Regions from separate parts of the Pseudocitrobacter corydidari genome, predicted to be linked through region 1. Evidence: predicted binding sites of a transcription regulator. Region 1 holds the regulator's gene; each other region holds the start of a gene.

Region 1 (2,205 bases):
TTCAAACACCACCTGCGGAGGCAGGCCTAACTGCTTTGCCGCCAGTTCACTGATGATTTCCAGCGCACGTTTTTTACTCTGGCAGTGAACAGCACTGCGGGTACATTCCTGGTTAAGCACATTGCTCAGTTGTAGAGCCGAATCGTTATTTATCATAATTTCACCTAAGCATCGCCCGACACTTTACCGGCATCGGGCGACCGCCCGGACAATTAGTGTTGTTTCAGTTTATCTTTATGTTTATTAAGCTGCCGCGCCAGTTTGTCGATCAACAGATCGAGAGCGGCATACATATCTTGCCCTTCCGCGCTGGCATGAAGTTCGCCCCCGTTAACATGCAGGGTCGCATCCGAGATGTGCGTCAATTTCTCCACTTTTAACACAATATAGACCTGATTGATCCTCTCGAAATACTGTTCCAGCTTCACGAATTTCGTGTTGATGAAATCGCGCAGGGCTTCAGTGATTTCGACGTTGTGTCCAGTGATGTTGAGCTGCATAGTGTCTTCCTTATCAGTTGAGTCAGACCAGTTGTTTACGCTGGTTAGACGGCGGAATGGATAAAGACTCTCGGTACTTCGCAACGGTTCGACGGGCCACCATGATACCCTGATCGGAGAGCATGGAGGTCAGCTTACTGTCGCTCAGTGGTTTCGCGGGATTTTCCGCGGCAATCAATTTCTTCACCAGCGCGCGGATCGCCGTGGATGAGGCTTCACCGCCACCCTCAGTATTCACATGGCTTGAGAAGAAATACTTAAGCTCAAAAATACCGCGCGGGCTATGCAAATACTTCTGCGTCGTCACGCGTGAAATCGTGGATTCGTGCATCTCGACGGTCTGGGCGATATCCGCCAGCACCATCGGTTTCATATACTCTTCGCCGGACTCAAAAAACGCCTGCTGCTGCTCAACGATGCAGCGGCTGACGCGCAGCAACGTATCGTTGCGGCTCTCAAGGCTTTTAATCAGCCACTTCGCATCCTGTAGGTTGCTGCGAATAAACTGGCTGTCGGCGTCGTTACGGACGTTGTTACACATGCCCGCGTAGTGTTGGTTGATTTGCAAACGTGGAATGCTGTCGGCGTTGAGTTCCACCACCCAGCGGCCACTGACTTTGCGCACCAGCACATCAGGAATAACATACTCCGGCTCACCGGTCTGGATCGACTGACCCGGACGCGGATCCAGTGACTGAATCAGATCCACCGCTTCTTTCAACACGTCTTCTTTCAGACGCGTGACGCGCATTAACGATCGGAAATCGTGGTTGGCAAGCAGATCGAGATGGTCGCTGATGATCAGACGGGCTTCGGCGAGGCGGGGGGTTTCTTTGGCAAACTGAGAGAGCTGAATAAGCAGGCAATCGCGGAGATCGCGGGCGGCGACACCCACCGGGTCAAATCGCTGGATCCGTTTAAGCACCGCTTCGACTTCATCCAGACCGATTTCGTCATCGCCCATGCTCTCAAGGATATCTTCCAGCGGGACGGTCAGATAACCGGTATCGTCAACGGCGTCGACAATGGAGGTGGCTATCGCGCGGTCCGTGTCGGTAAACGGCGTGAGTTCCACCTGCCACATCAGGTAATCCTGAAGGGACTGGGTGGTTTCGCCCTGATAGACCGGCAGTTCGTCGTCCTGGTAATCTGCGCCGGTGCCTGAGGGCGTTCCGGCGGTGTAGATTTCATCCCAGCTGGCATCAAGCGGCAGCTCTTCCGGCATATCTTTCTGTTCGAGCGCATCGGCGCTGTCTAACGTTTCGTTATCCGGCGTCTCTTTGGCATCGATTTCTTCATGAATATCGGTTTGCTCAAGCAGGGGATTACTCTCCAGCGCTTGCTGAAGTTCCTGCTGCAGTTCCAGCGTCGACAGCTGTAACAAGCGAATAGCCTGTTGCAGCTGTGGCGTCATGGCGAGCTGTTGGCTGAGCCTTAATTGCAAACCTTGCTTCATGTTCAGTGCGATAATCTCCGGCTAACCTCTCTCATGCTTCTACCCTATCAGAGTCTGAAGTCTTCCCCAAGATACACACGTTTAACATGTTCGTCTTGTAAGATCTCTGTCGGGGTGCCGTGGGCGATAAGCTGCCCCTGGCTGACGATATACGCACGCTCACACACCGCCAGCGTTTCGCGGACGTTGTGGTCAGTGATTAACACGCCGAGACCGCTGTCGCGCAGGTGCTCAATGATGTGTTTGATA
Region 2 (2,205 bases), 550 kb from region 1:
CAGATGTTGATCGGCGATACGCGCGGTTTCAATGCGACGCGGGTCGCAGACGATAATTTTCGCGCCTTTCTCTTTGGCTTTGATTACGCGACGCGCCACGATAGGGTGCGAATCGGCGCAGTTGTAGCCAAAGACCAGCAGACAGCTTGAGTTTTCAATGTCTTCGATGGAGTTACTCATCGCGCCGTTGCCGAGCGCTTCCTGCAAGCCTGCGACGGAAGGCCCGTGGCAGACGCGCGCGCAGCAGTCGACGTTATTGGTATTCAGCACGCCGCGCGCAAATTTTTGCATCACATAGTTGGTTTCATTCCCGGTACCGCGCGATGACCCGGTGGTCATAATGGCGCGCGGACCGAATTTCGCTTTGATCTCGCCTAAGCGTTTTGCCGTATAGCTGATGGCTTCATCCCAGCTCACTGGCGTCAGCTTGCCGCCTTTTTCATAGCGGATCATCGGCTGCGTCAGGCGCGGCGTCAGCAGTTTGGTGTCGTTCAGGAAATCCCAGCCGTAATAGCCTTTCAGGCACAGTTCATGCTGGTTAGTTTTCCCATCGGCCGCTTCCGCGCGGATGATTTTATTGTTATCGACAACCAGCTTCAGTTTGCAGCCAGCACCACAATACGGACAAACACTTGTAATTTTTTTCATCAGTAACAGACCTGTTAAAAGTGAAACGGAGGATCATTAAAACGACAGGGAAATCGACGTATCGAGCGCAGCGCGACGACGTTTTTCGGCGCTGATTTGCTCAAGCTTGTCGCGATCGACGCAGAAAATAGCGTGCGTCGGGCAGGCTTCCATACAGGCCGGGCCTTGCTCGCGGTGGAAGCAAAGGTCGCATTTGTTGGCTTCGGCTTTTTCGGCACGCACGTTGAGGCCCGCGCCGCTGTTGCGTACAACCGGGCGCACGACCACTTCCATCGCGCCATACGGGCAGGCTACGACGCAGGTTTTGCAGCCGATGCAGCGTTCCTGCATCACATGCACAAAGCCTTTTTCGCGGCGAATTGCGCCGTTCGGGCAGACGTTAGCGCACGGCGCGTCTTCGCACTGGCGGCACGCGGTCGCGGTAGAGACGTTCACGCCTTTAATCACATGAATTCGCGGCAGGAAAGATTCCGGCGTCAGCGCGGCGCAATCCTGTTCGGCCTGGTGGCTAACCACGCATGCCACTTCGCATGTCCGGCAGCCTATACATTTACTCGCATCTGCAATGATGAAACGGTTCATCAAATTCTCCAGCAATGACAATGAATGAGCCGGAGAATGCATTATTCGCGCCAACTTTTATTACGCTGTTTATTAAGGATTTTTTATTTGAAGCGCTGTGTCTAACCCTGTCATCGTCACGAGTGACGATGACAGGTGACGAGATTACCCCTGCGGGCCTGTGCCGAGGGAATCGCGTGCGATAAGCTCGCCGAGGAAGGAAGGTTGTGGTTTGAACTCGCCACCATCGAGCATGAAAATCAGACGATGGATAATCTCCTGAATCATCTCTGTCACTGGGATTTTAACGCTGGAGAGCGATGGCAGCATGTACGGCGCCAGGGCGATATCATCAAAACCCACAACAGAGACCTGCTCCGGTACGCGCAGGCCGCGCGACTGAAGTTGTTTCATCGCCCCGATAGCCATGTCATCGTTGCTGGCGACCAGCGCGCTAAAGCTAACGCCGCGCGCTAGCAGCGTATCGACACCCGCCAGACCCGTCGCTGGCGTCCATTTCCCTTCGACAATCAGCGCATCATGAAGTGGAATATTGTGTTCAGCTAAAGCAGCTTTGTAGCCTGACAAGCGTTCAATGCCGGTTGGCGAATCAAGCGAACCGGTGATAAATGCGATATCGCGATGCCCCTGTGCAATCAGCTTCTCCACCGCATTCTGGCTGGTACGCGCCTGGTCGCAGTACACACAGTGGCTGAGGTTACGGCGCAGGCGACGGTTGAGCACCAGCACCGGCTGTTCATGCTGCTGAATCAGCTCGTCGATTTCGTCAACGCTGAGAAAACGCGGGTAGATGATGATGCCGTCGCAGCGCATATCGAGCAGATACTGAATCGCCGCCCGCTCCTCTTCCGCGCTGTGTTTACCGTCGGCGAGGATCAACTGGCGGCCCTGGTTTTCCGTCATCCGCGCGGCGTGAAACAGCAGCTCGCTGAAATAGACACCGTGATACAGGGTGTTGGTGACCACCAGCCCCAG
Region 3 (2,205 bases), 560 kb from region 1:
CATCACGTTGTTCATGGTTGAAGTACCGACCAGCACGCCTTTAGAACGGAAAACATTGGTCAGGATTTCGTTTTTATCGCTGCGGGCGACGTTGAAGATTTTCACCGCCACGCGTGGGTCAACTTCGTTGATGCCCTGAGCAATCGCGTCCGCCATCATGCGGGTGTTGTTCGACATGGTGTCGTAGAAAATAGTGATGCGGTCTTCCTGATAATCGGCCGCCCATTTCAGATACAGTTCAACGATTTGCGTTGGATTGTCACGCCATACCACCCCGTGGGAGGTGGCAATCATATCGACCGGCAGGTTGAAGCCGAGGATCTCGGTGATTTTTGGCGTTACCAGGCGGCTAAACGGCGTCAGGATATTGGCGTAGTAGCGCTGGCACTGTTCAAACAGTTCGGTCTGATCCACTTCGTCGTTGAACAGACGTTCGTCGCAATAGTGCTGGCCGAAGGCGTCGTTACTGAACAGAACCGCGTCGCCAGTCATGTAGGTCATCATGCTGTCCGGCCAGTGCAGCATCGGGGTTTCAACGAAGATCAATTGTTTGCCGTTACCGATGTCCAGGCTGTCGCCGGTTTTCACCGTATGGAAATTCCATTCCGGATGGTGGTGGTGGCCGTTGATGGAATCAATGGCGTTGGTAGTGCAGTAAATGGGCGTGTTCGGGATGTAAGACATCAGCTCGGTCAGCGCACCGGCGTGGTCTTCTTCTGCGTGGTTGATAATAATGTAATCGATGTCGTTCAGGTCGATTTCGCTGCGCAGGTTCTGCACGAATTCGCGGCTGAATTTATGGTCAACGGTGTCGATCAGGACATTTTTACCTTCACGGATCAGATAGCTGTTGTAGCTGCTACCGCGCAGCGTTTTGTATTCGGTACCGTGAAAATCACGCACTTCCCAGTCCCGTTGGCCAACCCAATGAATGTTATTTTTAACCAGAATAGACATAGCAACCTCAATCAAATGCAGTGTTTTTAAAAAAGATGTATTGCTTATTGCAGGTTGCGTGCCAACTTTATAACTTATTGTTTTATATGTTTTTAATAATTTACCGTGCATTTTTGTTGTCAAAATGACTGTTACTAATACTGTCAATATGACAATATGCATTGTCAAAAAGACAATGAGGTCATCATGAGTTTTTCGGTCGACGTGCTGGCGGGTATCGCCATCCAGTTGCAAAGCGGGGTTGGGCATCAGGACCGCTTTCAGCGCTTAATCACCACCCTGCGTCAGGTGCTGGAGTGCGATGCTTCGGCGCTGCTGCGCTACGATGCGCGGCAATTTATCCCGCTGGCAATCGACGGACTGGCGCAGGATGTGCTGGGGCGTCGCTTTACCCTGGAAGGGCACCCGCGGCTGGAAGCTATCGCCCGCGCCGGTGATGTCGTCCGTTTCCCCGCAGACAGCGATTTGCCCGATCCCTACGATGGGCTAATCCCCGGCCAGGAGAGCCTGAAAGTGCATGCCTGCGTCGGCCTGCCGCTGTTTGCCGGGCAAAACCTGATTGGCGCGTTGACGCTCGATGCGATGGAGCCGGAGCAGTTTGATGTTTTCAGCGATGAAGAGCTGCGACTGATATCCGCGCTGGCCGCCGGAGCGCTGAGCAACGCGCTGTTGATTGAACAGCTTGAAAGCCAGAATATGCTGCCAGGCGCGCCCGCCGCGTTTGAGCCGGTGGCCAATACCGACATGATTGGCCTGTCGCCGAACATGATGCAGTTGAAAAAAGAGATAGAAATCGTCGCGGCGTCCGATCTCAACGTACTGATCAGCGGTGAAACGGGCACCGGGAAAGAGCTGGTGGCGAAATCGATTCATGAGGGTTCTCCGCGTGCGGCTAACCCGCTGGTCTATCTCAACTGTGCGGCGCTGCCCGAAAGCGTGGCGGAAAGTGAACTATTCGGCCACGTGAAAGGTGCGTTTACCGGGGCAATCAGCAACCGTAGCGGTAAGTTTGAAATGGCCGATAACGGTACGCTGTTCCTCGATGAAATTGGCGAGCTGTCGCTGGCGTTGCAGGCCAAGCTGCTGCGCGTGTTGCAGTATGGCGATATTCAGCGCGTCGGCGATGACCGTAGCCTGCGGGTCGATGTGCGCGTGCTGGCGGCGACCAACCGCGACCTGCGCGAAGAGGTGCTGGCCGGACGTTTTCGTGCCGATCTGTTCCATCGCCTGAGCGTCTTCCCACTTTCC

The links. Region 1 encodes sigma-54, which starts transcription at its own class of promoters, with help from an activator protein. Its sites were predicted from a motif close to GTTGGCACANNTTTCGCTNT; they were not measured.
Region 2: hydN (electron transport protein HydN) is a predicted target of sigma-54. The motif match lies at 1,266-1,285, and genes of this name have one in related genera.
Region 3: norV (anaerobic nitric oxide reductase flavorubredoxin) is a predicted target of sigma-54. The motif match lies at 1,004-1,023, and genes of this name have one in related genera.

What each region holds. Positions count from the first base shown of each region.
Region 1 covers NZ_CP087880.1:4,417,121-4,419,325, forward strand. The annotation lists gene ptsN (PTS IIA-like nitrogen regulatory protein PtsN) at 1-156, opposite strand, end outside; gene hpf (ribosome hibernation promoting factor) at 213-500, opposite strand; gene rpoN (RNA polymerase factor sigma-54) at 523-1,956, opposite strand; gene lptB (LPS export ABC transporter ATP-binding protein) at 2,004-2,205, opposite strand, start outside.
Region 2 covers NZ_CP087880.1:4,968,187-4,970,391, reverse strand. The annotation lists gene fdhF (formate dehydrogenase subunit alpha) at 1-648, opposite strand, end outside; gene hydN (electron transport protein HydN) at 685-1,230, opposite strand; gene G163CM_RS23200 (LacI family DNA-binding transcriptional regulator) at 1,375-2,205, opposite strand, start outside.
Region 3 covers NZ_CP087880.1:4,975,990-4,978,194, forward strand. The annotation lists gene norV (anaerobic nitric oxide reductase flavorubredoxin) at 1-957, opposite strand, end outside; gene norR (nitric oxide reductase transcriptional regulator NorR) at 1,144-2,205, shown strand, end outside.